Regions from separate parts of the Streptomyces sp. NPDC001858 genome, predicted to be linked through region 1. Evidence: riboswitches for the same ligand, from Rfam matches in the RefSeq annotation. Region 1 holds a riboswitch; the other holds the start of a gene.
What was found. Region 1 has a riboswitch for glycine ahead of gcvT (glycine cleavage system aminomethyltransferase GcvT). Riboswitches for the same ligand answer to the same signal wherever they lie in the genome.
Positions count from the first base shown of each region.

Region 1 (15,460 bases):
CATGGGCGGCGTCTCCGCGGACGGCAAGGTCTTGTGGCTGTCCGGGCGGTACAACTCCGAGGTGTACGCCCTCGACACCGCCACCGGCCGCCAGCTCGCCCGCATCAAGGTCGGCAGCGGCCCGCACGGCCTCGCCGTCTACCCCCAGCCCGGCCGCTACTCCCTCGGCCACACCGGCATCTTCCGGTAGGGGCTCGCGAAGAGCGTCTCTGCGCCGCTTGAGTCTCCACCCGCTGGAAGGCCCAGACTTCCAAACATGATCGACGACGGCACCGGACTGCTCACCATCGGCGAACTGGCCCGTGCCACCGGACTGCCCGTGCGCACCATCCGTTACTGGTCCGACGAGGATGTCCTGACCCCCGTGACCCGGTCGGCCGGCGGCTACCGCCTCTACGGCGCAGAGTCCGCCGCCCGGCTGGAGCTGATCCGCACCCTGCGCGAACTGGGCCTCGGCCTGGCCGACGTGCGCCGGGTGCTGGCCGGGGAACGGACGGTCGCGGAGGTCGCGGCGGCGCATGTGAGCGCGCTGGACGCGCAGATCAGGGCGCTGCGGGTGACCCGTGCGGTGCTGTCGTCCGTGGCCCGACGCGGAGCGAGCGCACAGGAGACGACCTTGATGAACAGACTGGCCCGACTGTCGGCCGCCGAGCGGTCGCGGATCGTCGACGACTTCATGGCGGAGATCTTCGACGGATTCGACACCGCCGACCCCGACATCCGCACCCGGCTGCGGTTCGCGGCGGTGGACCTGCCGGACGACCCGACCGCCGAGCAGGTGGACGCCTGGGTGGAGCTGGCCGAGCTGATCCAGGACCCGGCGTTCCGGGCGCGGATGCGGCAGGCGGTGGAGTTCAACGCGGCGGACCGGGGGCCCGAGGCGCCGGCCGGCACGTCCCTGTGGTTCATGAGCCGGCTGGTGGGGCTTGCCGGCGACGCCCTGGGCCGCGGGCTCGCCCCCGACGCACCGGAGGCGGCGGAGCTGCTGCGGGGCCTGATCGGCGAGGCCGACCCCGCCGCCGTACTGGAGAAGCTTTCCGCCGCGACGAACGTACAGGTGGCGCGCTACCGGGAGTTGTCGGCCGTCGTGCAGGGGCTCGGCCCGCAGGCCGCCTACCAGGAGGAGTTCGCGTGGGCGGTCGCCGCACTCGCCGCTCGCACGGCCGGATAATCTGACCTGCGTCAGTACGACAGCAGGACAAGAAAAAGAAAAAGGGGCGGATCGGTGGCCGACATCGAAGAAGCGCGCAAGCAGTTCCAGCGGATCGACACGGACGGTGACGGATTCATCACCGCGGCCGAGTTCAAGACCGCCCTCGCTCAGGAGGGTGACTGGAACGTCACCGAGGCGGTCGCCGAGGTCCTCATCAAGAGCCGTGACCTCAATGGGGACAAGGTTCTCTCGTTCGACGAGTTCTGGGCCTACCTGAGCAAGTGACGCGCGCGAAAGGGGCGCCCCGCAGCCGCGGGGCGCCCCTTCCAGAAGCATGCGCAGGCATGTCCACAGGTCCTGGGTTCAGAACCTGCGGCCGGTTCTACTGCTTCGGTGTGGGCGGCTTGGGCAGGGAACCGAAGTTGGTGGCCCGCTTCCACGAGACCCCGTCCGTCCACGCCCCGTTGGCGCCCAGGGACCTTCCGGAGATGACGTAGTAGAGGTCGTTTCCGGCTACGACCGCCAGCGGGGATTTACCGGACGAGAAACCGGTGGCAGCGGATTCGCTGAACTCGCTGTAGTTTCCGTTGCGGTCGATCCGCCAGCTTCCCACACTGTTGTCGTTGTGCTTCGTGATGGCGATCGCGCCATAGCCGCTGCCGGAGAGCGCGATGGACGGCGCATACGGAGAATTCGCGCCCGGAAGTCCCCGCGGCTGTGTCCAGTTCGAAGCCCCGTACGTCTGCCGCGTCATATAGATGTTGCCGTCGATCCCCCTGAAGGCGAGGGCGATCTGGTTCCAGGGAGCGGCGTCGTCGCCGTCGTCGATCTGAGCGGCCAGTGACGGCGCGTCGTAGCTCAGTGCACCCGGAACCAGCCGGGGATCCTGGAAGGTCGTCGCGGCGGCGTCGTAGTACATCGCCCAGACGTCGTCGTTGGACTGGCTGTTCCACGCGAGCATGAAGGAGTTGCCGGGCAGCGCGGTCGCGGCCACGGGCAGGTAGTTGTGGGTCCGCGTGTCCCGGGGAATCTTGGCCCCGTAGGGCAGCGCGGCGGGCAGCTGGTAGCTCGCGTTGAGCTGGACGCGGTGCTGCCAGACGTCGCCGTCCCGGCCGGTGTGGAAGATCCGGAAGTTGCCGCGGTTGCCGTCGTCGGTCCAGATCACCGTCGGGGGAGCGTAGGTCTGCGCGTTGGGGGACCCCGGTGAGATGGGCAGCTGGTACGCGCCGCCGTTGTTCAACGAGATCCATATGAAGTCGTTGTCCGCGCCACGCCACGCGTGCATGATGTTGCCGCGGTTGTCGCGCGCTTCGCCGATGGTGGACTGGCTGCGGATCTGCCCGCCCGAGTAGGTCACCGGATTCCACTCGCGTGGTTCACCGGGATAGGGGCCGGCACTGACCGAAGGGCCGTCGGCCTCGGCCGCAGAGCCACTGGCCAGAGCCGGCGTCGCCATTCCGGAAACCGCGGCAGAGGCAGCCACGATTGCCACGGCAGCCAGCCGGAACTTCCTGGATTTGTTCAGCATTTTTTCTCCGAGTCGCATTTCGCCACGTTCAGTCAGAGCTCCGGCACGAAGGAGAGCTTGGCGGTGACCCGCCGGTATTTCTCGGCGGCTTCGTCGAGGGGCATGTCCTGGAAGGCGACCGCCGTGGCGAGCGAGTCGAGTTCCGTTCGGCATGCTTCCGCGCTCGACAGCTTGTCGGCCATGTCGTCCGAGCGTTGCAGCCCGGCGGTGATGGTGCCGACCACCGAGGCGATGAGCGCTGCCACACACAGCAGTTGCCAGACGAGCGAGCTGCTGCCGAAGGACAGGGCGTCACCCACCGTCCCGGCGAAGTCCTGCCCGCCCAGAGCAGGACCCGCGGTGGACAGCGACACCACCGCGCCGGCGATGATGCTCATGAGCGAGAGCCGGTCGCGCCGGCGCCGGGCGTGTTGAAGGTAGGCGCCGATATCGGCCTCGCGGCTCTCGATGCGTGCCACCAGAGCCTGCCGGGAATCGGTTTGACTCTCGGACGCCGTGATCTCAGCCATTCATCCTCCTCGGAGCCGTCGTCCTGAAGACACCGGCCACCCGGCCGCCATAACAGCTCGCGGATGAGATGTAGCGCACATCGACGCGAGGGAACGCCCTTGCCTCGGACGGCAGTTGGGCGGTTCGACGGCCTTGTCCCGATCCGGCCCGCAACGTCGAGGCCGCCGTTGCGGCTACGGGCGGAGGAGGGGGGCTATTTCCTCAGCACTCGATGATGTTGACCGCCAGCCCGCCCCGGGCCGTCTCCTTGTACTTGACGCTCATGTCGGCGCCGGTCTCCTTCATCGTCTTGATGACCTTGTCCAGGGACACCTTGTGCTGGCCGTCGCCGCGCATCGCCATACGGGCGGCCGTGACCGCCTTCACCGCGGCCATGCCGTTGCGTTCGATGCAGGGGATCTGGACGAGGCCGCCGACCGGGTCGCAGGTGAGGCCGAGGTTGTGTTCCATGCCGATCTCGGCGGCGTTCTCGACCTGTTCGGGGGAGCCGCCGAGGACTTCGGCGAGGGCGCCGGCGGCCATGGAGCAGGCGGAGCCGACCTCGCCCTGGCAGCCGACCTCGGCGCCGGAGATGGAGGCGTTCTCCTTGAAGAGCATGCCGATGGCGCCGGCCGCGAGGAGGAAGCGGACGACTCCGTCCTCGTCGGCGCCGGGCACGAAGTTCATGTAGTAGTGCAGGACCGCCGGGATGATGCCGGCCGCGCCGTTCGTGGGGGCGGTGACCACCCTGCCGCCGGCCGCGTTCTCCTCGTTCACCGCCATCGCGTACAGCGTGATCCACTCCATCGAGTGGGCCAACGGGTCGCCCTCCGCCCGCAGTTGACGGGCCGTCACGGCGGCGCGGCGACGCACCCGCAGGCCGCCGGGCAGGATGCCCTCCCGGGACATGCCCCGGGACACGCAGCGCTGCATCACCTGCCAGATCTCCAGCAGGCCCGCCCGGATCTCGTCCTCCGTGCGCCAGGAGTGCTCGTTCTCCAGCATCAGCGAGGAGATCGACAGACCGGTCTCCTTCGCCAGGCGCAGCAGCTCGTCGCCCGTGCGGAACGGGTACTTCAGGACCGTGTCGTCGAGTTTTATCCGGTCCGCGCCGACCGCGTCCTCGTCCACGACGAACCCGCCGCCGACCGAGTAGTACGTCTTCGACAGCAGTTCCGTGCCCGAGGCGTCGAACGCCCGGATGGTCATGCCGTTGGCGTGGTACGGGAGCGCCTTGCGGCGGTGCAGGACCAGGTCGTCGTCGAAGGAGAACGGGATCTCGTGCGTGTCCAGCAGCCGCAGCCGGCCGGTCGCCTTGATCTGCTCCACCCGGTCGTCGGCGCCCTCCACGTCCACCGTGCGCGGCGAGGAGCCCTCCAGGCCGAGCAGGACCGCCTTCGGCGTCCCGTGGCCGTGGCCGGTCGCGCCGAGCGAGCCGTACAGCTCGCAGCGGACCGACGCCGTGGAGTCCAGCAGGCCCTCCTTGGCCAGCCGCAGCGCGAACATGCGGGCCGCGCGCATCGGGCCGACCGTGTGGGAGCTGGACGGGCCGATGCCGATCGAGAACAGGTCGAAGACCGAGATGGCCACGGGAACTCCTCAAAGAGGGCGGGGACACACGTCGTCGGGTGCCCCCGCCAGGAAACTACTTGTTCAGGCCGGGGTACAGCGGGTGCTTGTCGGCCAGTGCCTTGACGCGCGCCTTCAGACCCTCGACGTCGTACGACGGCTTCAGGGTCTGCGCGATGACGTCCGCGACCTCCGCGAAGTCCTCGGCGGTGAAGCCGCGGGTCGCGAGGGCCGGGGTGCCGATCCGCAGGCCGGACGTCACCATCGGCGGGCGCGGGTCGTTCGGGATCGCGTTCCGGTTGACGGTGATGCCGACCTCGTGGAGACGGTCCTCCGCCTGCTTGCCGTCCAGCTCGGAGTCGCGCAGGTCGACCAGGACCAGATGGACGTCCGTGCCGCCGGAGAGGACGGACACCCCGTGCTCGGCGGCGTCCGCCTGCCCGAGGCGCTCGGCCAGGATGCGGGCGCCGTCCACCGTACGCTGCTGGCGCTCCTTGAAGTCGTCGCTCGCCGCGACCTTGAAGGAGACGGCCTTCGCCGCGATGACGTGCTCCAGGGGGCCGCCCTGGAAGCCCGGGAAGACCGACGAGTTCAGCTTCTTCGCGAACTCCTGCTTCGCCAGGATGATGCCGCCGCGCGGGCCGCCCAGCGTCTTGTGGGTCGTCGAGGTCACGACGTCCGCGTACGGCACCGGGTTCGGGTGCAGGCCCGCCGCGACCAGACCGGCGAAGTGCGCCATGTCGACCCAGAGGTACGCGCCCACCTCGTCCGCGATCCGGCGGAACTCGGCGAAGTCCAGCTGCCTCGGGTACGCCGACCAGCCCGCGATGATCACCTTCGGCCGGTGCTCCTTGGCGAGCGCCTCCAGCTCGCCCATGTCGACCAGCCCGGCCTCGTCCACGTGGTAGGCGACCACGTCGAACTGCTTGCCGGAGAAGTTCAGGCGCATGCCGTGGGTGAGGTGGCCGCCGTGCGCCAGGTCCAGGCCGAGGATGGTGTCGCCGGGCTGGGCCAGGGCGAACAGGGCGGCCTGGTTGGCGGAGGCGCCGGAGTGGGGCTGCACGTTGGCGTACTCGGCGCCGAACAGCTCCTTGACCCGGTCGATGGCGATCTGCTCGGTGACGTCGACGTGCTCGCAGCCGCCGTAGTAGCGGCGGCCCGGGTAGCCCTCGGCGTACTTGTTGGTGAGGACCGAGCCCTGGGCCTCCATGACCGCGAGGGGGGCGAAGTTCTCCGAGGCGATCATCTCGAGGGTGGACTGCTGGCGGTTCAGCTCGGCGTCGACCGCGGCGGCGACCTCCGGGTCGAGCTCGTGCAGGGGCGTGTTCAGCACAGTCATCTGGATCCTCAGCCGGCGGCGGTAAGGGCGATGTACTCGTCGGCGGAGAGCAGGTCGTCCGGCTCGTCCGTGACGCGTACCTTGAACAGCCATCCGCCCTCGAAGGGGGCGGAGTTCACCAGCGCCGGATCGTCCACGACGTCCTGGTTGATCTCGGTGATCTCACCGGTCACCGGCGCGTACAGGTCGCTGACCGACTTGGTCGACTCCAGCTCGCCGCAGGTCTCGCCCGCGGTCACCGTGTCACCGACCGCCGGGAGCTGGACGAACACCACATCGCCGAGCGCGTTGGCCGCGTGCTCCGTGATGCCGACCGTCGAGACGCCGTCCTCGGCGCCCGACAGCCACTCGTGCTCCTTGCTGTAGCGCAGCTGCTGGGGGTTGCTCATGGCCTGAATTCTCCTGTACGCGAGGGAGTGCTGATGAATGGGGGACTGCTGGAGGCGTGCGTGACCAGCGGCAATGTGGGCAGGGTCACGCCCGGGGACCGGGCACCGCGCCCAGTGTCTATTTCCGGCGCTTGTAGAACGGCAGCGCCACGACCTCGTACGGCTCGTGCGCGCCCCGGATGTCCACGCCGACGCCCGGGCTCCCCGCCGCCGCGTGGGCCGCGTCGACGTAGGCCATCGCGATCGGCTTGCCGAGCGTGGGGGAGGGCGCGCCGGAGGTGACCTCGCCGATCACCTTGCCGTCGGCGACCACGGCGTACCCGGCGCGCGGGACCCGACGACCTTCGGCGACGAGGCCGACGAGGACGCGCGGCGGCTGCGAGGCGGCGCGTTCGGCGGCCGCCTCCAGTGCCTTGCGCCCCACGAAGTCGCCCTCCTTCTCGAACTTCACCACCCGGCCGAGACCGGCGTCGAAGGGGGTGCGGGAGGTGCTCAGCTCGTGCCCGTACAGCGGCATGCCCGCCTCCAGGCGCAGCGTGTCCCGGCAGGACAGCCCGCACGGGACCAGGCCGACGCCCTCGCCCGCCTTCGTCAGCGCCTGCCACAGCTCGACGGCGTGCTCCGGCTTCACGAACAGCTCGAAGCCGTCCTCGCCGGTGTAGCCCGTGCGGGCGATGAGCGCCGGGACCCCGGCGACCGTGCCGGGCAGGCCCGCGTAGTACTTCAGACCGTCGAGGTCGGCGTCGGTCAGCGCGGCGAGGACGCCGGGGGACTCGGGCCCCTGGACGGCGATCAGCGCGTAGGCGTCCCGGTCGTCGCGCACGACCGCGTCGAAACCGGCGGCGCGCTCGGTCAGGGCGTCCAGCACCACCTGGGCGTTGGAGGCGTTGGCGACGACCATGTACTCGTGCTCGGCCAGCCGGTAGACGATCAGGTCGTCCAGGATGCCGCCGTCCTCCTGGCAGATCATGGTGTAGCGGGCGCGGCCGACGCCGACGGTGGCGATGTTGCCGACCAGCGCGTGGTTCAGGAGAGCCGCCGCCTGCGGCCCGGTGACGGTGATCTCGCCCATGTGGGAGAGATCGAAGAGGCCGGCCTTCGTGCGGACGGCCTGGTGCTCGTCGCGTTCGGAGCCGTAGCGCAGGGGCATGTCCCAGCCGGCGAAGTCGGTCATCGTCGCGCCGAGCGCGCGGTGCAGGGCATCGAGCGCGGTGTGACGGGGTGCGGAGCTGCTCATCGGACGGTCGTCTCCCAAGGCATGACGGCGAGGTCGTTCCTCCCCATCTGTCATCGGAACCTGAGAGGTTCGTCACGACCCCGCGAAACGGTGGTCCTGACTTGCACCTTGGGTGGGGCCGCCGGGAACGGCGGCCCGCTTTTCAGATGTGCCTCGCCCGCGCGGTAACGGGGCCTGAGAGATTCAAGGGAGGGACTTGCTCCTTCGGCGCCCCGGCGAAGCGACAGGCGGACCTGTTGCCGGGGACTCTCCCGCGCGGATTCGAACGGCCGGTATGCAGTTGGCGCGGCCATCATCGCACGGCCCGCCCCGGTCGCGGCAGGCCGCATCTGTAACCGGCTTGTGTCGGTACGCGCACGAAAACGCGAGACACCGCGCATTACCTTCTCTTTACGCTCGATGGGGATGAGGACTACCTGACCCCAGGGGAGGACGATCACGGTGAACAGGACGACAACGGCGAGGACCACCGCATTCGCGACCGCTTCGGGGCTCGCGCTGCCCGCGCAGCCCGGCACCCGGGCCCGGGAGGCGTGCGGCCCGCAGCCCGCGCCCGTCGTCCGCGACCTGCGCGAGCGGGCCGGCCGCAGCCCGCACGGACTGCTCTTCGGCCCCCGTGACCTGGTCGTGGTCACCGGGCTGCCCGGCAGCGGCAAGTCCACCCTCATGAAACGGGCTGTGCACGGCGTCCGCATCGACTCCCAGGACACCCGTGACCGCTGGGACGCCCGCGCGCCCCGCCACCTGCCCTACGCCCTCTACCGCCCGCTCGTCCGCCTCGCCCACTACGCCGGGCTGCGCCGAGCCCTGCGCGGCGGCCAGGGCGTCGTCGTGCACGACTGCGGGACCCAGGCCTGGGTCCGCGACTGGCTGGCCCGCGAGGCCCGCCGCCGTGGCGGCACCCTCCACCTGGTCCTTCTCGACGTCGGCGCGGACCAGGCCCTGGAGGGCCAGCGCGAGCGCGGCCGAGGCGTCTCGCGGTACGCGTTCCTGCGGCACCGCCGCGCCGCCGCCCGCCTCCTGCGTTCGGTGGAGCAGGGCGCCCTCCCCGAAGGCTGCGGCTCGGCGGTCCTGCTGGACCGCCCTGCCGCAGACGTACTCCGGCGCATCGCCTTCACCGGCTGAGGCGTCCCGCGGCCCGCGGCGGGCCGCCGGGCCGGCCATCGCGTCTGTGGCGTGATGCGCCGCACAGGCCCTAGCCTTTCAGCCACAGCAGACTGAGCGGTTCTTAGCAGGCGGTAGGCAGATGGATTTCCCCCCGGCGGACTTCCCGACGGACTTTCCGGCGCAGGCACACCCTCATCCGCACGGCGGATGGCCCGGCAACGAGCTGGAGGAGGTGCTCTCCGCCTCCCTCGGCGTGCCGGGAGCCGGCCCCCGGATCGTGGAGGCGCTCGGGCGCGGCTTCGTCTGGGTGCCGCTGCCCGGCGGCGGCGGCCCGCACAGCGGCCCCCTCGACCTGCCCACACTGGAGCTGGACGGCCAGGTCTATGTGCCGGTCTTCAGCTCCGAGGAACAGTTCCGCCAGGTCGTCGGCTCGCACATGTCGTTCACGATCGCGCCGGCCGTGGAGTTCGCCCGGGGGCTGCCCCCGCAGGTGGGCATCATGGTCAACCCCGAGGGCCTGGTCGCCGTCCCGCTGCCGCCGCCGGCCGTGGCCGAGCTGTGCCGGGCGGGCCGCACCCCGCTGGACGGATCCGCGAGCGGCGGCCGGGTCCGCCTCTACGAGCCCGACTGGCAGGACGACCCGATCGACTTCCTGGCCGCGGCCTCCGCGGAGTTCGAGGCCACGGGCGTGATCCGGACCGCCCGCCGCTGCCTGGCCGCCGTCGAGACGGCGGAGCCGGCGATGTTCGTCGGCGTCGAACTGTTCGGGCTCCCCCAGGAGTCCCCGTGGGAGGGCGATCTGCGCGCCGTGCCGCTGGAGGCGCTGAGCAGGGCGCTCACGAAGACCTCGGCCCCCTGGCCGGTCAACCTGGTGCTGCTCGACGTCGCCCAGGATCCGGTGGCCGACTGGATGAGGGAACGGGTCCGCCCCTTCTACTCACGCTAGGGGGCCCGCCCGGGGCGCGGGGCCGTGCCGATGCCCGGCTCCGCCGCGGGCCCCGACCGACCACCCGCGACCCGCACCCGCCAACGCACCACCAGCCCTGAGCCATTGGGCGCTTAAGCTGGACCCCGACGCGGGGCCATTTCTCGAAGGGGCGATAAAAAGTGAGCGCTGGCACTGCCGCGACCGGCTCGGTCGAGCACATGCTGCGCCAGGTCACGCCCGGGCGCTACGACGCCTACGAGGCCCTCCTGCGCGCGCTCGCGACCCCCTCGTCCGGCCAGGTCTGGATGCTGTTGTGGCACGGCCAGGCGGGCTCCCCGGACGCCCAGTACGGGAACATGGAGGTGGACGGCCACGGGTACGCCCCCTGCGTGACCTCCGCCCAGGAGCTCAGCGCCAGTGGCTGGAACCGCTCGTACGAGGTGGTCGACGGAATCGACGTGGCCCGCACGCTCTACCCCGACCACTACGGTCTCTGGCTCAACCCGCACGGCCCCGGCGGCGGCGTCGGCATCCCCTGGCTGGATCTGCGCCGGATCGCCACCGGGTTGGAGCGCCAGCCCGCCGGACCGCTGCGGCTGTCCGAGCCCGCCATCGAGATCCCGCAGTTCTACGCCCTGCTCGCGCAGAACGCCCATCGCACCCCCGCGGTCCGCGCGCTGCGCCGGGCCTGGGTGCAGCCGGCGCTGGGCGCGCCCTACCTGGCCGTAGGGCTGGACGTGTACGACTCCTCGCCGTCGGCGGTGGACGCCGTCCGGGCCATGATGCAGCAGTCGATCGGCGCGGTGCCGGACGGGCTGCCGGTGTCGACGGTCGCCATGACCGACGAGTACGACCCCGTCGTGATGTGGATGCGCGCCAACGCCCGGCCGTTCTACGACCGCGAGGCCCATGCTCCCGCTCCCGCGTCGGCCCCCGCGCCCGCGGGCGGCTACGGCTATCCGCCCACCGGACGCTACTGATTTCCGCCACCGCCACCGCTACCGCCGCTTCCGCCGCCGCCCACGATCGCCCGCCGCCGCTTCCGCCGTCAGCCCTGCCGCGCGATCTGTCGCGCGTCGTGCCGCCGGTTCCGTCGCGGGTCGGTTGTGTGTCTGTTGTGAGGTCGACCGCCTGGCAGGAGTCGGACGTCTTCGCGCGTAGATAGCGGCGATCGGTCCCGTTCTCGTCCGATCTGCCCGAATAAGTCCCTGTCCGGGGGGCGTTACCCGCCGTCCGGATAACGGAACCCCTCTACCCGCATCACGTTTACGCATCCTTTCCCTGCCAAGTCTGGCAACAGATCGCCAAAGCGTTGAAGACTCCCGCTCCAGGGGACTTATCCCCTGCGTATTACGGACTGATCACGCCGCCACAGCGGCAAGCGCGGGCCGGCTACCGCCGGTTGAGAGGGGTCCCTGCCAGATGACGGCACCATTGCACGAGCCGACCGCGGAAGCGGCCCCGAGCGCGGCCGAGGAAGCGGCGGTCGCCACCAGCGACGCCAAGGCCGTTCAGGGTCGTTCCCTGGGCCGGATCGCCTGGGAGCGCCTCAAGCGGGACAAGCTCGCCCTGACGGGCGGCATCGTGGTGCTCGTCCTCGTCGTGGTCGCGCTGCTCGCGCCGGTCATCACGGGGATCCTCGGGCAGGACCCGAACGAGTACCACGAGAACCTCATCGACCCGCTGTTCGGCACCCCCACGGGCTCGCTGGGCGGCGTGAGCGGCGAGCACCTGCTCGGCGTCGAGCCGGTCAACGGCCGGGACATCTTCGCCCGCATCCTCTACGGCGCCCGGATCTCCCTGCTGGTCGGCTTCCTGTCGGCCGTGGTCGCCGTGATCCTCGGAACGGTGCTGGGCATTCTCGCCGGATTCTTCGGCGGCTGGGTGGACTCCCTCATCAGCCGGGTGATGGACGGTCTGCTCGCCTTCCCGCAGCTGCTGTTCATCATCGCGCTGGTCTCCGTCATGCCGAGCGACATGCTGGGCCTCACCGGCTCCAGCGTGCGCGTCTTCGTGATGATCCTGGTCATCGGATTCTTCGGCTGGCCCTACATCGGACGCGTGGTGCGCGGCCAGACGCTCTCGCTGCGTGAGCGCGAGTACGTCGAGGCCGCCCGATCGCTGGGCGCCGGTCGGCTGTACATCCTGTTCAAGGAACTGCTGCCCAACCTGGTCGCCCCGATCGTCGTGTACACGACGATGATGATCCCCACCAACATCCTCACCGAGGCGGCGCTCAGCTTCCTGGGCGTGGGCGTCAAGCCGCCCACCTCCTCGTGGGGACAGATGCTCTCGAGCGCGATCGACTACTACGAGTCGGACCCCATGTACATGGTGGTCCCGGGTGTGGCGATCTTCATCACCGTGCTGGCCTTCAATCTCTTCGGCGACGGCGTCCGGGACGCGCTGGACCCGAAGGCCTCCCGCTGAACCGCGAACTGCCGAACCTGAACTGCTGAACCGCGAACTGCTCTGAACCGCGAACCGCTGAACCGCAGCACAGCGCAACCGCAGCACCGCTGAACAGCGAAACCGCCGAACACGGCACCCCAACCGTCCCGTGGCCTTCACACGGGGTCTCTCATCTAATCCGGAGGATCCGAGATCGTGACTACCCAACGCACCTCAGGGCGGCGGAAGCAGGCATTTGCCGCTGCCGCCGCGGTCGCCGCGCTGCTGACCACGGCGGCGTGCGGCGGTGACGGAGGCGACGACGACAAGGGCGGCTCGGCCACCGGCGCCGCCGGCTTCGACGCCGCGAACAACAAGGTCGCCCAGGCTTCCGCCGCCAAGAAGGGCGGCACGCTGAAGTTCGGTGCCGCACAGGACGCCGACTCGTGGGACACCACGCGCGGCTACTACGGCATGATGTGGAACTTCGCCCGCTACTACAGCCGTCAGCTCGTCACGAACAAGACCGAGCCGGGCGCGGCGGGCGCCGAGCTCGCCCCGGACCTCGCCACCGGTCTCGCCAAGGTCACCGACGACGGCAAGACCTACACGTACACCCTGCGTGACGGCATCACGTGGGAGGACGGCAAGCCGATCACGTCCAAGGACGTGAAGTACGGCATCGAGCGCGTGTGGGCGCAGGACGTGCTGTCCGGCGGTCCGACGTACCTGAAGGACGTCCTCGACCCCACGGGCGCCTACAAGGGCCCCTACAAGGACACGGCGGCCGACAAGCTCGGTCTGAAGGCCATCGAGACGCCGGACGACAAGACCGTCGTCTTCAAGCTGCCGCAGGCCAACTCGGACTTCGAGGAGATGCTGGGCCTGATCTCGGCCTCCCCGGTCCGCCAGGACATGGACACCAAGTCCAAGTACGGCCTGAAGCCGTTCTCCTCGGGCCCGTACAAGTTCGCCTCGTACGCCCCGGGCAAGGACCTCAAGCTGGTCCGCAACACCAACTGGAAGCAGGCCTCGGACCCGCTCCGCAAGGCCTACCCGGACGAGATCACCGTCCAGATCTTCTCGGACGCCAACCAGCTGGACCAGCGTCTGCTCAGCGGTGACCTGGACCTCGACCTGAACCAGACCGGCATGTCGCCGCAGGGCCGCACCACCGCCCTCAAGCAGCACAAGGCCAACCTGGACAACCCGGTCTCCGGTTACGTCCGCTACGCGGTCTTCCCGCAGAACGTCGCGCCGTTCGACAACATCGAGTGCCGCAAGGCCGTCATCTACGGCGCCGACCACGTGTCGCTGCAGACCGCCCGTGGCGGCCCGGTCGCCGGTGGCGACATCGCCACCAACATGCTGCCGCCGTCCGTCCCGGGCGCCGAGGGTCAGAAGTACGACCCGTACGAGATCGCCGGCGCCAACAAGAACGGCAACGTCGCCAAGGCCAAGGAGGCCCTGAAGGCCTGCGGTCAGCCGAACGGCTTCAAGACCACCATCGCGGTCCGCAACAACAAGCCGGTCGAGGTGGCCACCGCGCAGTCCCTCCAGGCGTCGCTGAAGAAGGTCGGCATCACCGTCGAGATCGACCAGTACGACGGCTCGCAGTCCTCCGGCATCATCGGCAGCCCCTCGAACGTGAAGAAGAAGGGCTACGGCATCATCATCATGGGCTGGGGTCCGGACTTCCCGACCATCCAGGGCTTCGGTCTCCCGCTGTGGAACAGCAAGTACATTGCGGAGAGCGCCAACAACAACTTCGCGCTCATCAAGGACAAGACCATCGACGGTCTGTTCGCCTCGTACGTCACCACGCTGGACGAAGCCGGCAAGACCAAGATCTCCACGGAGATCGACCACAAGGTGATGGAGGGCGCGTACTACCTGCCCTTCGTCTACGAGCGGTTCGTCAACTGGCGCTCGGACAACCTGGCGAACGTCTACACGACCGACGGCTACAGCGGTCAGTACGACTTCGTCAACCTCGGTCTGAAGAACCCGAAGAAGTAATCCCGGCACACCCGCCGAACGGCACGAAAGGCAGGTGAAGGCCGGCGCGGCGTGATCGCGGGCCACCGGACGATCTCCGGTGGCCCGCGGTCCGCGGCGGGCCGAGAGCTGTGCTCGCTTACCTCATCAGGCGGTTGCTGGCCGCCGCAGTGATGCTTGTGGTCATCGTCATGGTGGTCTTCGGCATCTTCTTCCTCATCCCCAAGTGGGCCGGCGTCGACATCGCCTTGAGCTTCGTGGGCAAGCAGGCCGACCCTGCCGCCGTCGAGGGGGTGCGCGAGAAGCTCAGCCTGGACGATCCGATCTACGCCCAGGTCTGGGAGTTCTTCAAGGGCATCTTCGCCGGTCGCACCTACACGGGCGGCGGCGAATCCATCCACTGCGCCGCCCCGTGCTTCGGCTACTCCTTCCGCAGTGAGCAGGCCGTCTGGCCGGTGCTGACCGACCGCTTCCCGGTGACCCTGGCCCTCGCGCTGGGCGCCGCCGTGCTGTGGCTGATCCTCGGCGTCTCGGCGGGTGTGCTCTCCGCGCTCAAGCGCGGCAGCCTCTGGGACCGCGGCGCGATGGTCGTCGCGCTCTCGGGCGTCTCCCTGCCGATCTACTTCACCGGCATGGTCGCCCTGTCGATCTTCGTCTACGGACTCGATCTGTTCGACGGGCAGTTCGTGCCCCTGGACGAGAGTTTCACCGGCTGGTTCGGCGGCATGATCCTGCCGTGGATCACCCTCGCGTTCCTGTACGCGGCGATGTACGCGCGCATCACCCGGGCCACCATGCTCGAGATCCTCGGCGAGGACTACATCCGTACCGCCCGCGCCAAGGGCCTCAAGGAGCAGACCGTCATCGGCAAGCACGCCATGCGCTCCACGATGACGCCGCTGCTCACCATGCTCGGCATGGACCTCGGCGCCCTCATCGGCGGTGCGATCCTGACCGAGACGGCGTTCAACCTGCCCGGCCTCGGCCAGGCCGTGCTCAACGCCATCAAGACCCAGGACCTGCCCATCATCCTGGGCGTGACCCTGATCACTTCTCTCGCGGTGCTCGTCGCCAACCTCGTGGTGGACATCCTGTATGCCGTGATCGACCCCCGAGTGAGGCTCGCATGACCGAACTCAGCAAGAGCGGAGCGGCCGTGGGCGAGCCCACCCCCGCCTCGCCCGCGCCGTCCGCCTTCCTCGAAGTGCGCGACCTCAAGGTGCACTTCCCGACCGACGACGGCCTGGTCAAGTCCGTCGACGGGCTCAGCTTCCAGCTGGAGAAGGGCAAGACGCTCGGCATCGTCGGCGAGTCCGGCTCCGGCAAGTCGGT
Region 1 covers NZ_JBSFEV010000024.1:43,055-58,514, forward strand. Annotated here, with positions in the region: gene ACWCPF_RS28720 (YncE family protein) at 1-190, shown strand, start outside; gene ACWCPF_RS28725 (helix-turn-helix domain-containing protein) at 257-1,171, shown strand; gene ACWCPF_RS28730 (EF-hand domain-containing protein) at 1,226-1,438, shown strand; gene ACWCPF_RS28735 (hypothetical protein) at 1,536-2,609, opposite strand; gene ACWCPF_RS28740 (hypothetical protein) at 2,714-3,190, opposite strand; gene ACWCPF_RS28745 (L-serine ammonia-lyase) at 3,393-4,760, opposite strand; gene glyA (serine hydroxymethyltransferase) at 4,816-6,078, opposite strand; gene gcvH (glycine cleavage system protein GcvH) at 6,087-6,467, opposite strand; gene gcvT (glycine cleavage system aminomethyltransferase GcvT) at 6,586-7,704, opposite strand; glycine riboswitch at 7,742-7,856, opposite strand; glycine riboswitch at 7,857-7,968, opposite strand; gene ACWCPF_RS28765 (AAA family ATPase) at 8,146-8,829, shown strand; gene ACWCPF_RS28770 (enhanced serine sensitivity protein SseB) at 8,951-9,757, shown strand; gene ACWCPF_RS28775 (enhanced serine sensitivity protein SseB C-terminal domain-containing protein) at 9,958-10,719, shown strand; gene ACWCPF_RS28780 (ABC transporter permease) at 11,162-12,169, shown strand; gene ACWCPF_RS28785 (ABC transporter substrate-binding protein) at 12,347-14,149, shown strand; gene ACWCPF_RS28790 (ABC transporter permease) at 14,260-15,258, shown strand; gene ACWCPF_RS28795 (ABC transporter ATP-binding protein) at 15,255-15,460, shown strand, end outside.

Region 2 (15,460 bases), on a different contig from region 1:
TGGAGTCGGAGGGGCTCATCGATCCGCAGCGGACCCCGTCGGGGTATCGCAAGTTCAGCGCGGAGGACGTCGAGCGCCTCGGCCACGTACTGAGGATGCAGCGGGACCACTATCTGCCGCTCAAGGTCATCCGCGAGCACCTGGACGCCATGGAGCGGGGCGAGGCCGCGCCGCTGCCGACCGTGGGCCGGCAGCGTGACGGTGAGGCGTTTCTGGAGCCGTCGGAGGCACCCACGGTCGCCCGGATCGGGCGGGCCGAGCTGCTGGCGGCCGCGGGGATCGGTGAGCCGGAGCTCGAGGAGTGGGAGGCGTACGGGCTCGTCGTGCCCTTGGCGGACGGCGTCTACGACGCCGAGGCCGCCACGGTGGCCGCGCTCGTCGCCGAGCTGGGGCGGTTCGGGATCGAGCCCCGGCATCTGCGGGTGATGAAGGCCGCGGCCGACCGTGAGGCCGGACTCGTGGACCAGGTGGTCGCCCCGCTGAAGCGTCATCGCAACCCGCAGACCAGGGTGCTCGCGGAGGCCCGTACGAAGGAGCTGGCGGGGCTCACGGTCCGGCTGCATGCCGCGCTCGTGCAGACCGCGCTCGGGGTGCGGCTGCCCTGAGCGGGCGGTTTCGCCCTGGGCGGATCGGTCACCCGTTCCCGGCCCGACTACCCAAACGTCCCGGGCACGGCCTAGGGTTGCTGTGTGAACGAGCTCGATGTCGTAGGTGTCCGGGTCGAGATGCCCTCCAACCAACCGATCGTGCTGCTGCGTGAAGTGGGAGGCGACCGTTACCTTCCCATCTGGATCGGACCGGGGGAGGCGACGGCGATCGCCTTCGCCCAGCAGGGCATGGCTCCCGCGCGACCGCTGACCCACGACCTGTTCAAGGACGTACTCGAAGCCGTCGGCCAGGAGCTCACCGAGGTGCGCATCACGGATCTGCGGGAGGGCGTCTTCTACGCGGAGCTGGTCTTCGCCAGCGGGGTCGAGGTGAGCGCGCGCCCGTCCGACGCCATAGCGCTGGCGCTGCGCACCGGAACGCCGATCTACGGCAGCGACACGGTGCTCGACGACGCGGGGATCGCCATTCCGGACGAGCAGGAGGACGAAGTGGAGAAGTTCCGCGAGTTCCTCGACCAGATCTCGCCCGAGGACTTCGGCACCAGCAACCAGTAGCCGGCACATACGCGACATGTGGGCGTCCTGTACGGGGACGCCCGTCTCGTTTCCGGCAAATGCCAGCGGCGACTGAGAGCGTCCTACGGCTACTTCTCAGCGCATTCGGCTAGCCTTTCCCCGCGGTGGGGTGCGGGAAACCACTCCTAGGGTGATTATCACTCGGCGTGCCGAGTGTGGCGATCGTTGACGCACCCCTGGTGACTGCCTACCGTCGAGAAGGCAGGTCAAGGACGGAGGTCGGCGTGAGAAGCAGCGGCGACGGTACGGCTGGGGGTGCCCCCGGACTCGGTGTCGGGGGGAGCGGTCCGTACCCTCCCCCCAGCTCTCAGCTGAGTTCGAGCAGGGGGTATCCCCAGCAGAGCGGCGCTGCCGACCAGGCTCCGCAACGGCCGGCGGCCGTGCCGAGCAGCGGAGGGGCGACGTCCATGGCGTGCGAGCAGATCGGCTATCGCGGTCCGACGGCCTGTGCGGCCGCGGGCATCACCTACCGGCAACTGGACTACTGGGCGCGCACCGGGCTCGTCGAGCCGAGCGTGCGGCCCGCACACGGGTCCGGCACGCAGCGTCTGTACAGCTTCCGGGACGTTGTCGTCCTGAAGATCGTCAAGCGGTTCCTCGACACCGGGGTGTCGCTGCAGAACATCCGCTCCGCCGTGCAGCATCTGCGGGAGCGCGGGTTCAGCGACCTGGAGCGCATGACGTTGATGAGCGACGGCGCGACGGTCTACGAGTGCACCTCGCCCGACGAGGTCCACGCGCTGCTCCAGGGCGGTCAGGGCGTTTTCGGGATCGCTGTGGGCGTGGTCTGGCGGGACGTGGAGAACGCGCTTTCCCAGCTGCACGGGGAGCGCGTCGACACCGGTGAGACGCTCGTCGGGCACAACCCGGCGGACGAGCTGGCGCGTCGGCGCAACCGGGCGGTCTGAGGCTCCTCGCGGGGCTCGGGGCGGCGGTACGACGCCGTTGTCAGTGGTGTGGTGCAGCATCGGACATGTGAGAAACGCGCCCACCATCCTGCATCTCGACATGGATGCCTTCTTCGCGCAGGCGGAGCAGGCGTCCAAGCCGAGTCTGCGCGGGAAAGCCGTGGTCGTGGGTGGTCTGGGGCCTCGCGGAGTGGTGGCGACCGCTTCCTACGAGGCGCGCGTCTTCGGGGTGCACTCGGCGATGCCCATGGCCCAGGCGCGCCGACTGGCTCCCAACGCCGCCTATCTCGTTCCGCGCTTCGCGTTCTACCGGTCGATCAGCGAGCAGGTCATGGCGCTGCTGGGAGCGCTTTCGCCGTTGGTGGAGCCGCTGAGCCTGGACGAGGCCTTCGTGGACCTGGAGGCCGGGGAAGCGGCCTGGGACAGCGAGTCGGCGGAGCTGGCCGGCGGCAGACTGCGCGCGGACATACGGGCCGTCACGGGTCTCACCGGCTCGGTGGGGCTGGCCTCCTGCAAGATGCTCGCGAAGATCGCCTCGGAGCAGGCGAAGCCCGACGGCCTGGTGCTGATCGAGCCGGGCACCGAGCGGACGTTGCTCGGGCCCATGTCCGCGCGGATTCTGCCGGGGGTCGGTCCGGCGACGGGGGACCATCTGAGGCGGGCCGGGATCACCACGGTCGACGAGATCGCCGAGGCCGGTGAGGACGAGCTGGTGCGGCTGCTGGGCAAGGCTCATGGGCACGCCCTGTACGCGATGGCGCTGGCGCGTGACGACCGGCCCGTGGTGGCCGAGCGGGAGACCAAGTCGGTGTCGGTCGAGGACACCTACGACGTGGACATCCACGACCGGGTCCGGGTCGAGCTGGAGGTGCAGCGGCTCGCGGACCGGTGTGTGCGCAGGCTGCGCGGGGCCGGTCTGTCGGGGCGGACGATCGTGCTGAAGGTGCGACGGTACGACTTCTCGACGCTCACCCGGTCCGAGACGCTGCGGGGTCCCACCGACGATCCGACGGTGATCCGGGAGGCGGCGGCCCGGTTGCTGGACTCCGTGGACACGACGGGCGGGGTGCGGCTCCTCGGGGTGGGCGTCAGCGGTCTGGCGGACTTCACCCAGGAGGACCTGTTCGCGCAGGCCGCGGAGGAGCGGTCGGAGGGGCCCGAGGAGGAACTCGCGGACGAGCCCGTCCGTGCGGAGCCGGTGGAGGCCGAGCATCACTGGCGTCCCGGACACGATGTGCGGCATGCCGAGCTCGGGCACGGATGGGTGCAGGGCAGTGGGCTCGGCCGTGTCACCGTGCGGTTCGAGACCCCGCAGTCGGAGCCGGGACGGGTGCGGACGTTCCGTACCGACGACCCGGGGCTGGAGCCGGCGGATCCGCTGCCGCTGGTGCGGCGAAGACCTGCGGTCGACTCCGGGAACTCTTGGTGAGGTCGATCAGTTACACAGAGTGAAGCGGTTCGAAGTATGGGGTGAGCCGGAGCGGTGGCGGTGTCCGCGGAGGCGGCGCCGATGGCGGATGGGGAGCTGCATGAAACTGCACGGAGGTCGGTTCGCGGACCAGGCCGGGGTGTCGCCGGCACGTGAGGCCGAGATGCGGCAGGTGGTGGATCGGGTCACCCGGTGGTGTGCGAACCGCAGTGACGTGGTCGGGCTGCTCCTGGTCGGATCCTGCGCGCGTGGGGCCGCGCGTCCCGACTCGGACGTCGACCTCGTGCTGCTGTCGACGGCGTTGGATCGCTATGTCGACGACGAGGTGTGGAGGCGTGAGCTGTCGCTGGGGGAGGTGATTCGGGTCCAGGAGTGGGGGCCGGTCACCGAATGGCGGTATGTCACCGCCTCCGGTCTGGAGGTCGAGGTGGGCGTCGGCGCTCCGCGCTGGGCGCGGACCGATCCGGTCGACGCCGGTACGCGAAGAGTGGTCACGGATGGGGCCCGGCCGCTGTACGACCCTGCCGGGATACTCGGGGCGCTGATACGGGCGTGTGCCTGAGGGCTCAGCTCTCGTCCGTGCCCGCGAGGCGGCCGAAGTCGTGGTCGGGGAGCGGGGGAGGGGCGCCCACGTCGAGGCCGTAGTGGTGGTAGAGCTGGAGTTCCTGCTCCGGGGAGAGGTGGCGGCCCACGCCGAAGTCGGGGGCGTCCTTGATCAGGGCCCGTTCGAAGGGGATGCGCAGGGTGCCCTCGACCAGCTCGCTGGGCTCCAGGGGGACGAAGGCGTCGCGGGAGAACAGGCCGGTCCGTATGGCCGCCCATTCGGGGACGCCGGTCGCGTCGTCGAGGTAGACCTCGTCGACGGTGCCGATCTTGGTGCCGTTGCGGTCGAACGCCTTGCGGCCGATCAGGTGGCGCGGATCGATGTCGGTCTGCACGGGCCCTCCATTTGGTCGCAACCCATCCGTAAGCACTACAAAAGAGCACATCGAGGCGGGCGGCCACTCGAAGGGGGTCCCGTTGACCTCGCTGGTAGTCTGACAACGGCTGCTGACCCCATGCGGGAGAGTCCTCCGGACATCATCGGAGGCGCCGAAGGAGCAACTCCTCCCCGGAATCTCTCAGGCTCACGTACCGCACGGACGAGGTCACTCTGGAAAGCAGGGCGGGTGCCGACGGCGTCGACGGCTCCCGCTCTCACCGACGGTGAAAGCCGGGCGCCCTCGGGCGTCCGGTGAAGCTCTCAGGTCGAGATGACAGAGGGGGAGGTCGTCCGGGTACCCGCACGTCGTGGTGACCCTCGAAGGTCGTGGCAGACCAGGAGGCCTCCGTAATGACAGCCCACCGCATTCCGCTCTCCGAGCTCGAACAGGGAATCCCCTTCGAGCAGCGTCACATCGGGCCCGATCACGAGGCGCGGGCCAAGATGCTCGCGCAGGTCGGCTACGGCTCGCTCGACGAGCTCACCGCCGCCGCGGTCCCGGCCGTGATCCAGAACGCCGACGCGCTGGACCTGCCGGGCGCGCGCACCGAGGCCGAGGTGCTGGCCGAGCTGCGTTCGCTGGCCGACCGCAACCAGGTCCTCGACTCGATGATCGGGCTGGGCTACTACGGGACGTTCACGCCGCCCGTGATCCTGCGCAACGTCATGGAGAACCCGGCCTGGTACACGGCGTACACCCCGTACCAGCCGGAGATCTCCCAGGGGCGGCTCGAGGCGCTGCTGAACTTCCAGACCATGGTCGCCGACCTGACCGGGCTGCCGACCTCGGGTGCGTCGCTGCTCGACGAGGGTACGGCCGCCGCCGAGGCGATGGCGCTGTCCCGGCGCATGGGGAAGAACAAGAAGGGCCTCTTCCTCATCGACGCGGACGTGCTGCCGCAGACCATCGCCGTGATCGAGACCCGGGCCGAGCCGACGGGCGTGGAGGTCGTCGTCGCCGACCTGAGCGAGGGCATTCCGGCGGCGATCGCCGAGCGTGAGATCAACGGCGTGCTCGTGCAGTACCCCGGCGCCTCAGGTGCGGTACGCGACCTCGGGGCGATCGTCGAGCAGGCGCACGGGCTCGGCGCGCTCGTCACCGTCGCCGCGGATCTGCTCGCGCTGACGCTGCTGAAGTCGCCCGGTGAGCTGGGGGCGGACATCGCGGTCGGCACCACGCAGCGGTTCGGCGTGCCGATGGGGTTCGGCGGGCCGCACGCCGGCTACATGGCGGTCCACGAGAAGTTCGCGCGCAGCCTGCCCGGGCGGCTGGTGGGCGTGTCCGTGGACGCGGACGGGAACAAGGCCTACCGGCTGGCGCTGCAGACGCGTGAGCAGCACATCCGGCGGGAGAAGGCGACGAGCAACATCTGCACGGCGCAGGTGCTGCTGGCCGTGATGGCGGGGATGTACGCGGTCTACCACGGGCCCGACGGGCTGCGGGCGATCGCCCGACGCACGCACCGGTACGCGTCGATCCTGGCCGCCGGGCTGGCGGCCGGCGGGGTCGAGGTCGTGCACGGGGCGTACTTCGACACACTGACCGTGCGGGTGCCCGCGAAGGCCGCCGCGGTCGTCGCCGCCGCTCGGGAGCGCGGGGTGAACCTGCACCTCGTCGACGCCGATCAGGTGTCGATCTCCTGCGACGAGACCACCGCGCGGGCGCAGGTCGCCGCGGTCTGGGCGGCCTTCGGGGTGGACGGCGACATCGAGGCGCTCGACGCGTCCACCGAGGAGACGCTGCCCGCCGGACTGCTGCGGTCCGACGAGATCCTGGCGCACCCGGTCTTCCACCAGCACCGCTCCGAGACCGCGATGCTGCGCTACCTGCGCAGACTCGCCGACCGGGACTACGCGCTCGACCGGGGCATGATCCCGCTGGGCTCCTGCACCATGAAGCTCAACGCGACCACCGAGATGGAGCCGGTCACCTGGCCCGAGTTCGGGCAGTTGCACCCCTTCGCGCCGGCCGAGCAGGCGCAGGGCTACCTCACGCTCATCCGCGAACTGGAGGAGCGGCTCGCCGAGGTCACCGGGTACGACGAGGTGTCCCTGCAGCCGAACGCCGGGTCGCAGGGGGAGCTGGCCGGGCTGCTCGCCGTCCGCGGCTACCACCGGGCCAACGGGGACGAGCAGCGGACTGTCTGCCTCATCCCGTCCTCCGCGCACGGCACCAATGCGGCCAGCGCGGTGATGGCGGGGATGAAGGTCGTGGTCGTGAAGACCGCCGAGGACGGCGAGATCGACGTCGACGACCTGCGGGCGAAGATCGAGCGGCACCGGGACGAGCTGTCGGTGCTGATGATCACGTACCCGTCCACGCACGGGGTGTTCGAGGAGCACGTCGCCGACATCTGCGCCCAGGTGCACGAGGCCGGTGGGCAGGTGTACGTCGACGGCGCCAACCTCAACGCGCTCGTCGGGCTCGCCAAGCCCGGCCACTTCGGCGGGGACGTCTCGCACCTGAACCTGCACAAGACCTTCTGCATCCCGCACGGCGGCGGCGGCCCCGGTGTCGGTCCGGTGGCCGTGCGGTCGCACCTGGCGCCGTATCTGCCGAACCACCCGCTGCAGCCCGCGGCCGGGCCGGAGACCGGTGTGGGGCCGATCTCGGCGGCGCCCTGGGGTTCGGCCGGGATACTGCCGATCTCCTGGGCCTATGTGCGGCTCATGGGCGGCGAGGGACTCAAGCGGGCCACCCAGGTGGCGGTGCTGAGCGCCAACTACATCGCCAAGCGGCTGGAGCCGCACTACCCGGTGCTCTACAACGGCCCCGGCGGGCTGGTCGCGCACGAGTGCATCATCGACCTGCGGCCGCTGACGAAGGCGACCGGTGTGAGCGTCGACGACGTCGCCAAGCGGCTCATCGACTACGGGTTCCACGCGCCGACGATGTCCTTCCCGGTGGCCGGGACGCTGATGATCGAGCCGACCGAGTCCGAGGACCTCATCGAGCTGGACCGGTTCTGCGAGGCGATGATCGCCATCCGCGCGGAGATCGAGAAGGTCGGGGAGGGCGCGTGGCCGGCCGAGGACAACCCGCTGCACCACGCCCCGCACACCGCGGCCGTGCTCGGCGGCGAGTGGGAGCACGCGTACACGCGTGAGGAGGCCGTTTTCCCGGCCGGGGTGTCCGTCGCCGACAAGTACTGGCCGCCGGTGCGCCGCATCGACCAGGCCTTCGGCGACCGGAACCTGGTGTGCTCGTGCCCGCCGCTGGACGCGTACGAGGACTGAGGTTCGAGGGGCCCTGTCCGTCGTGGGCGGGCGGGGCCCCTGCGCGTGTTACGCCGTCGCCAGGGACACCTCGGTCGACTTGATCAGCGCGACGACGTCGGAGCCCACGAAGAGGCCGAGGTCGGTGGCCGCCTCCTTGGTGATCGCGGCGGTGAGTTCGCCGCCCGCCACGGTGATCTTGACCGAGGCCATGACGCCGCCGACGGTGAGGCCGGTGATCGTACCGGGGAGCTGGTTGCGGATCGACAGGCCGTCGACCGCGGCGGTGGCCAGGGACACCTCCGTCGACTTCACCAATGCGCGGACGGCGATGCCCTCGGTGAGGGCGAGCTGGCGGACGGCCTCCAGGGTGATCGCGGCCGTGAGGTTCTGGCCGCCGTCCAGATGGATCTTGACGGTGGCCATGACCTCACCGGGGTGGACGGCGGTCACGGTGCCGGGGAGTTGGTTGCGGATGCTCAGGGTCATGAGCGTCAACGGTAGGGCTCTGGGCGCCTTGTGGCGGGTATGCCGGGTATGCCTGGTTCTGTGCCGCTCCTGCTGTCTTCGTCTCGTTGGTCAGACTCGGTCGATGTGTACGTTTGTCGACTTCACTCGGGCCGTGGCCTCCATGCCGACTTCCAGGCCCAGTTCCTCGACGGCTTCCCGGGTCAGCAGGGAGACCAGGCGGTGCGGGCCGGCCTGGATCTCGACCTGTGCGGCCACGTCGCCGAGTTTGATCGCGGTGACGATGCCGGGGAAGGCGTTGCGGACCGAGGTGTACGGGGTGTCGCCCTCCGTGCTGTCCGTGCGGGCGAGTTCCACGGAGAAGGCGGCGAGGTCCTTGCCGTCGATGAGGCGTCGTCCGGCGTCGTCGCGATGGGTCGACACGCGGCCCGCGTCCGCCCAGCGGCGCGCGGTGTCGGGGCTCACGCCGAGCAGCCGTGCCGCCTGGCCGATTGTGTAGCTCTGCATGCGGGTCACGATAGGGCCGGAGGGGGCGGCGGTGGACGCGGGGCCGCGTGTTGGGTATGACGCGATATGACGTCAGTTCGTGCAGGGGTGGACGGGGTGAAGGACATGTCAGCTGAGGTGCGGGCCTCGCATGCGGACCGGGACCGGGTCGTGGAGGCGTTGAGCGTGGCCGCGGGGGACGGGCGGCTGACCGCGGACGAGCTCGACGAGCGGATGGAGGCGGCTCTGACGGCCCGGACGACGGGGGAGCTGGCCGTGCTCACGGTCGATCTGCCGGCGGAGGGGGCGGCGGGGGCGGCGATCGAGGTCAAGGACGTCGTCCGGATCGAGCAGCAGGGCGGTTCGGCCGAACGCGGTGACGGGTGGGTGGTGCCGCGACACCTGGTGATCGAGTCGGCCCGGGGGATGTGACGCTCGACTTCACCCGGGCGGTGATCGGGCACGGCACCCTCCGTATCGACCTGGACATGCAGGGCGGCACGCTGCGGCTGGTGACCCGGCCGGGGGTCGTCGTGGACACCGACTCGCTGGTCCTCGACTACGTCAAGATCAAGAGCCGTCCTTCCGGTCCGGCGGACGCTCCGGTGGTGCTGCGGGTGGAGATCGCCGGGCGCAAGAGTTTCGGGCGGATCGTGGCGCGGCCGCCGCGGCGGGGACTCTTCGGGGGGAGCCGGGAGCAGCGCTGAGGCGCTCCGGTGACTCGGCGCCTTCGCGCGGGGCACCCGCGTTCGAAGGACGTCGGGTGGCCGGGGGTCAGCCGGTGTGGACGCGGGGGCGGCGGGCGCGGTCCGGTTCGGCCTCGCGCAGGACCTCGCGGGTGACCGGGGCGACCTCGCCTTGGCCGAAGAGGAAGAAGCGCAGGAAGTTGGCGAAGGGGTTGCCCTCGGTCCACTCGAAGTAGATGTGCGGGATGCAGCCGGTCGAGTCGCGGGTGTGCAGGAGCAGCGCGGCCAGGGCGTTGGAGATGGAGGAGGACTCCAGGGTCAGGACGCGGTAGCGGTTGTGGAGGACCTCGCCGCGCACCGTCAGGCCCGACTCGAACTCGGACGGGTCCACGACGGTGACCTCGACGAAGACGAAGTCGCCGCCGGGGATGTCGTTGTCCTGGCGGATCTGCTCGATCTTGTCGCGGTACTCGGCCTTGTCGCGCTGGTCGGGCTCGTTCGCGATGAACCGGATCTTGCGGCTGGACATGTCACGTATGAAACGTTCCGCCATGTCGTCCATGGTCACGCTGGTCACGCGGAGCTCGAAGGCGCGGGCCAGCCGGGACAGCAGCGAGACCAGGATGATGCCGGCGATGAAGCAGGCGCCGATCTTCACGCCGTCCGGCCGCTCGATGACGTTCACGACGGTGACGTAGAGGAACACGGCCGAGATGACGGCGAAGCCGATGGTCCAGTTGCGCTGGCCGGCCTTGCGGGCGGCGATGGTCACGGCGATCGCCGCCGAGCTGATGAGCACCAGCACGCCGGTGGCGTATGCGCCGCCCTGGGCGTCGACGTCGGCGTCGAAGATCCACGTGACCAGGAACGCGATGAGGGTGAAGACGATGACCATCGGGCGGACGGCGCGGGCCCAGTGCGGGGCCATGCCGTAGCGGGGGAGGTAGCGGGGCATGAGGTTGAGCAGTCCGGCCATGGCGGAGGCTCCCGCGAACCAGAGGATGGCGATCGTCGAGACGTCGTAGACCGTGCCGAAGGCGTTGCCGAGGTACTCGTGGGCCAGGAACGCCAGCGCGCGGCCGTTGGCCTGGCCGCCGGACTCGAATTCCTTCTCCGGGATCAGCACGGTGGTGATGAAGCTGGTGGCGATCAGGAAGACGCTCATGATCAGGGCGGCGGTCGTCAGGAGCTTCTTGGTGTCGCGGATGCGGCCCTTGGGGTGCTCCTCGGTGTCGCCGGGGTCGCCTTGGACGTGGGGCATGACGGCGACGCCGGTCTCGAAGCCGGACAGGCCCAGCGCCAGCTTGGGGAAGACCAGCAGGGAGACGCCGATCATGGCGAAGACGTTGCCGTGCTCGGCGGTCAGGGCGCTCGACCAGTCCGTGACCACATGACCCTCGGTGAGCACGTGCCACAGGCCGACCGCCACCACGACCACGTTCAGGCCGAGGTAGGCGACCACCAGGGCGACCGCGACGCCGATCGCCTCCAGGAAGCCCTTGAGGAACACCGCGCCGAGCAGCGCGACCAGCACCAGGGTGATGATCATCTGCTTGTCGTGCAGGGCGTCCGCCAGATGCGGGTTCTCCACCAGGTGCGTCGAGGCGTCCGCCGCGGACAGCGTGATCGTGATCAGGAAGTCCGTGGCCGCGAAACCCAGCAGCGTCAGGACGAACAGCTTGCCCTTCCAGAACGACAGCAGCCGCTCCAGCATCGCGATCGAGCCCTCGCCGCGGTGGCTCTCCTCGGCCACCCGCCGGTAGACCGGCAGCGCACCGGCCAGGGTGACGATGACGAGCACGATGGTCGCGATGGGGGAGAGCAGGCCGGCCGCGAGGGCGGCGATGCCGGGCTGGTAGCCGAGGGTGGAGAAGTAGTCGACGCCGGTCAGGCACATCACCCGGTACCAGCGCTGCCCCTTGTGCTCGGGGTGCTCGGGCTGCGGCTTCGGCCGCGCGGCGGGCGTCCGTCGGCCATGGCCCTTGCCCATGTCGGACAGGCCCTCCAGCATCCAGGCGCGCAGGCGACTGGGGGGAGGGTGCTCGGTGGTGGCCATCGGAGCGCTCCTGATGTACGGCATCTCTGCGTGTGCGGCTTGTGCGGCAGCTGCGGCTTGTACGGCATGTGCGGCGGCGGTGGCGCCCATGCCTGTGCCGTGTGCGGCACAGCGTGCGGATTCGGCCATCCGGGGGACGGCCGACGGCGGGAACAGCGTAAGCGGAGAGTGACGCCTGGGCCTACGGAAGACCGTCTGGAGGGCGTCAAGTTTGCGTTAAGACTGGTCACGGGCCGGACACTCAGTGTCATGTATTCCGGGGGCTGTTCCGGTCGGCGGTTCTCGCCTTTCGCCTGCTCCGTAACGTTCGGCGGTTGATCCGAATGTTTCGCTTACGTTCGAGGTCTCGGCCGGGCAGCTTTCTGGAACTGGCCCCTGGATTCCCTGTGTTCAAGGGGTTGCCACCCGTCGGAGGGTGTCTCTAGGGTGCGGCAGCAGCGAAGCTTTCTGGATCCTGACCGAAACTTTCGATCAACCAAGGAGCGCATGATGGGCGACCCGGCACTCTCCCGCCGCGGCTTCCTGGCGGCCTCCGCCGCGGCCGGTCTGAGCATGACGGCACTGAGCGCATGCGGCGGGGACTCGGACGGAGGGTCGTCGGGGACGACCACGATCGAGTGGTGGAACATCTCCACCACCCAGCCGGCCAAGGACGTCTGGGCCGGACTGGCCAAGCAGTTCGAGGCCCAGAACCCCAAGGTGAAGATCAAGATCGTCCAGCTGGAGAACGACGCCTACAAGTCGAAGATGACGGCGCTGACCGCCTCCGGGAAGCTCCCCGACATCTTCCACACCTGGGGCGGCGGTGTCCTGCAGCAGCAGGTCGACGCAGGACTGGTCGAGGACCTGACGGAGAAGACGAAGGAGTGGGGGGAGGGGCTGCTGCCGGTCGCCCGGGAGCCCTATCTGCTCGACGAGAAGGTGTACGGCGTCCCCTTCGACATCGGCATGATCGGGTTCTGGTACAACAAGGCCCTCTTCACGCAGGCCGGGATCAGCGCCCCGCCCACCACGTGGAGCGGCTTCCTCGACGCCGTGCGCAAGCTGAAGGCCGCCGGAGTCACCCCGCTCGCCCTGGCCGGCAAGGAGAAGTGGCCCGGCATGTACTACTGGGCGTATCTCGCGATGCGCACCGCCGGCATCGACGCGCTGGCGAAGGCGGGGGACGACAAGGACTTCACCGGGGACGGGTTCGTGCAGGCCGGGCAGCACCTCCAGGACCTGGTCGACCTCCAGCCGTTCCAGAAGGGCTTCCTAGGCGCCGCCTACTCCAGCCCGACCGGTCAGGCCGCCGCCGTCGGCAACGGCAAGGCGGCGATGGAGCTCATGGGCCAGTGGGCGCCCGCGGTGCAGGCCGACGCCGGCAAGGGGCTCGGTGCTGACCTCGGCTTCTTCCCGTTCCCGGCGGTCGAGGGCGGCAAGGGCGCGATCACCGAGGTGTTCGGCGGCGGCGGCGGACACGCCCTGCGCAAGGGTGCCCCGCAGGCGGCCGTCGACTTCCTGAAGTTCTTCGCCTCGACCGTCACGGACACCGAGCTCGTGAAGAAGACCGGAGTGCTGCCCGTCGTCCCGGCCGCCGAGGACGCCGTCACCGACCCCAACATCAAGGCCGTGCAGGCCCAGCTGAAGGCCGCCACCGGGTTCCAGCTCTACCTCGACCAGGCGTACGCGCCCGCGCTCGGCCAGGAGGTCAACGACAGCGTTGCCGCCCTCATCGCCGGGTCCAAGTCGCCCCGGCAGGTCACCGAGTCGATCACCAAGGTCGCGAAGGAAGAGCAGTAGCCGGCGATGACCTCCACCTTCCTCCCGGACAAGCGCAGCGGCCCGGACGTCGACCTGCCGCCCCCGGCCGTGGACCGCAGCCGGGGGCGGGCGGGGCGCCGGGCGCTGCACTGGCTCACCGCCGTCGGCTTCCAGGCGCCCGCGCTGGTGCTGTTCGGCACGCTCGTGCTGCTGCCGATGCTGTTCGCGCTGTACGCCGCGTTCTTCCGCTGGGGCGGCTTCGGCATGCCCGAGGACTACATCGGCGGCGACAACTTCACCCGGCTCTTCCAGGACCCGGTGTTCCTCGGCGACCTGTGGCGCTGCCTGGTCCTGGTCGGGCTCTCGCTGGTCCTGCAACTGCCGTTCGCGCTCGCCCTCGCGGTCGCCCTCAACCAGCGCATCCGCGGCCGGGCGGTGTACCGGATGCTGTTCTTCGCGCCGTACATCCTCTCCGAGGCGATCACCGGCGTGTTGTTCAGCATGATCTTCGCCCCGGACGACGGTCTCGCCGACCGGGTTCTGGGCGCGGTCGGCCTGGACGGGGTGGGCGGGGAGTGGTTCGCCGATCCCTCCACCGTCATGGCCACCCTGTTCCTGGTCATGACGTGGAAGTACTTCGGCTTCCACATGATGCTCTACCTGGCCGGACTGCAGTCCATCCCGGCCGAGTTGACCGAGGCGGCGCTGATCGACGGCGCCGGCCCCTGGCAGCGGTTCCGCCACATCACCCTGCCGCTGCTCGCGCCGACCCTGCGGATCAGCGTGTTCCTGTCGGTCATCGGCTCGATCCAGCTCTTCGACCTGGTGTGGGTCGTCACCGCGGGCGGGCCCGACCACCACTCCGAGACGATGGCCGTGACCATGTTCCAGTACGGCTTCAAGCGCTACCAGGTCGGCTACGCCAGCGCGATCAGCGTGGCCATGTTCGGCATCAGCCTCGTCTTCGCCCTCGCCTACCAGCGGTTCGTGCTCCGCCGCGACCTTCAGGGCGCCACCACGACCATGCGAGGAGGCGGCGCGTGAAAAGCCGTGAGACCGGCCGGATGGCCGCCCGCGAGACCGCCCGCGAGACTGCCCGCAGGACCGGCCGGACCCTGTCGCTGCACCTCGTCCTCGCCGTGGTCGGCGCGGTGATGGCCGTACCGCTCGGCTATGCCGTGCTGTCCGGCTTCAAGTCCACCGACCAGCTCTCCCGCAACCCCATCGGGCTGCCCGACCCCTGGGTCACCTCCAACTACACCGACATCCTCGGCTCCGGTTCGTTCTGGCGGCTGGTCGGCAGCAGCACCCTCATCGCCGTCGGCACGACGGTGGTGGTCGTCGCGGTGTCCGCGCTCGCCGCGTTCTCCTTCGCCCGGTTCGCGTTCCGCGGGCGGGAGGTGCTGTTCACCCTGTTCACGATGGGGCTGATGTTCCCCTTCGCGGTGGCGGCGCTGCCGCTGTTCCTGCTGCTGCGTTCCATGAACCTGCTGGACAACCCGTTCGGCGTGATCCTGCCGCAGGCCGCGTTCGGGCTGCCGGTGACCATCGTCATCCTGCGCGGCTTCTTCCGGGAGATCCCGGCCGAGCTGGAGGAGGCGGCCACGCTCGACGGCTGCGGTCCCCTCGGCTTCTTCTGGCGGATCCTGCTGCCCATGGCCAGGCCCGCGCTCGGCACGGTCTCCGTGCTCGCCGTGGTCGGCAGCTGGAACAACTTCTTCCTGCCGCTGCTGGTCTTCAACGAGCCCACCTGGTGGACGATCCCGATCGGCGTCCAGCAGTTCCAGGGGCAGTACTCCGCGGAGTACGCGCGCGTGTTCGCCTACCTGGTCCTCGCCATGGTTCCCGCCCTGGCCTTCTACTCCGTCGCCGAGCGCCAACTCGTCGGAGGTCTCGCCGCCGGCGCCACCAAGGGATGACGCGCGCCCGCGGACCCGTACGGCTCTAACCCACTGAACGTGAGGAGTCGCACCATGCCCGTCAGCTCCCGCACCCGGCTCGGACTCGCCGGGGCCCTCGTCGCCGTCCTCGTCGCCGGGGTCGTCGGCGGACCGGCCGCGCAGGCGCACGAGGAACCGTCGCACGGAAAGCCGCGGACGACCCTCGCGGACCTCGCGCAGCGCCACGGCCGCTACTTCGGCAGCGCCACGGACAACCCCGAACTCACCGACACCGCCTACACCAGCATCCTCGGCGACGAGTTCGACATGATCACCCCCGGCAACGGCATGAAGTGGTACGCCACCGAGCCGCAGCAGGGCGTCTTCGACTGGACGGCCGGCGACGAGATCGTGAACCTGGC
Region 2 covers NZ_JBSFEV010000047.1:35,998-51,457, reverse strand. Annotated here, with positions in the region: gene ftsR (transcriptional regulator FtsR) at 1-605, shown strand, start outside; gene ACWCPF_RS39720 (bifunctional nuclease family protein) at 690-1,163, shown strand; gene ACWCPF_RS39715 (MerR family transcriptional regulator) at 1,409-2,092, shown strand; gene ACWCPF_RS39710 (DNA polymerase IV) at 2,160-3,521, shown strand; gene ACWCPF_RS39705 (nucleotidyltransferase domain-containing protein) at 3,622-4,083, shown strand; gene ACWCPF_RS39700 (PRC-barrel domain-containing protein) at 4,088-4,459, opposite strand; glycine riboswitch at 4,573-4,668, shown strand; gene gcvP (aminomethyl-transferring glycine dehydrogenase) at 4,855-7,740, shown strand; gene ACWCPF_RS39690 (TOBE domain-containing protein) at 7,789-8,208, opposite strand; gene ACWCPF_RS39685 (TOBE domain-containing protein) at 8,299-8,694, opposite strand; gene ACWCPF_RS39680 (DUF1707 SHOCT-like domain-containing protein) at 8,800-9,105, shown strand; gene ACWCPF_RS39675 (hypothetical protein) at 9,102-9,380, shown strand; gene ACWCPF_RS39670 (amino acid transporter) at 9,448-11,415, opposite strand; gene ACWCPF_RS39665 (extracellular solute-binding protein) at 11,905-13,197, shown strand; gene ACWCPF_RS39660 (carbohydrate ABC transporter permease) at 13,204-14,202, shown strand; gene ACWCPF_RS39655 (carbohydrate ABC transporter permease) at 14,223-15,077, shown strand; gene ACWCPF_RS39650 (endo-1,4-beta-xylanase) at 15,132-15,460, shown strand, end outside.
Region 2: linked by a shared signal. The riboswitch ahead of gcvP (aminomethyl-transferring glycine dehydrogenase) and the one ahead of gcvT (glycine cleavage system aminomethyltransferase GcvT) in region 1 are both predicted to bind glycine.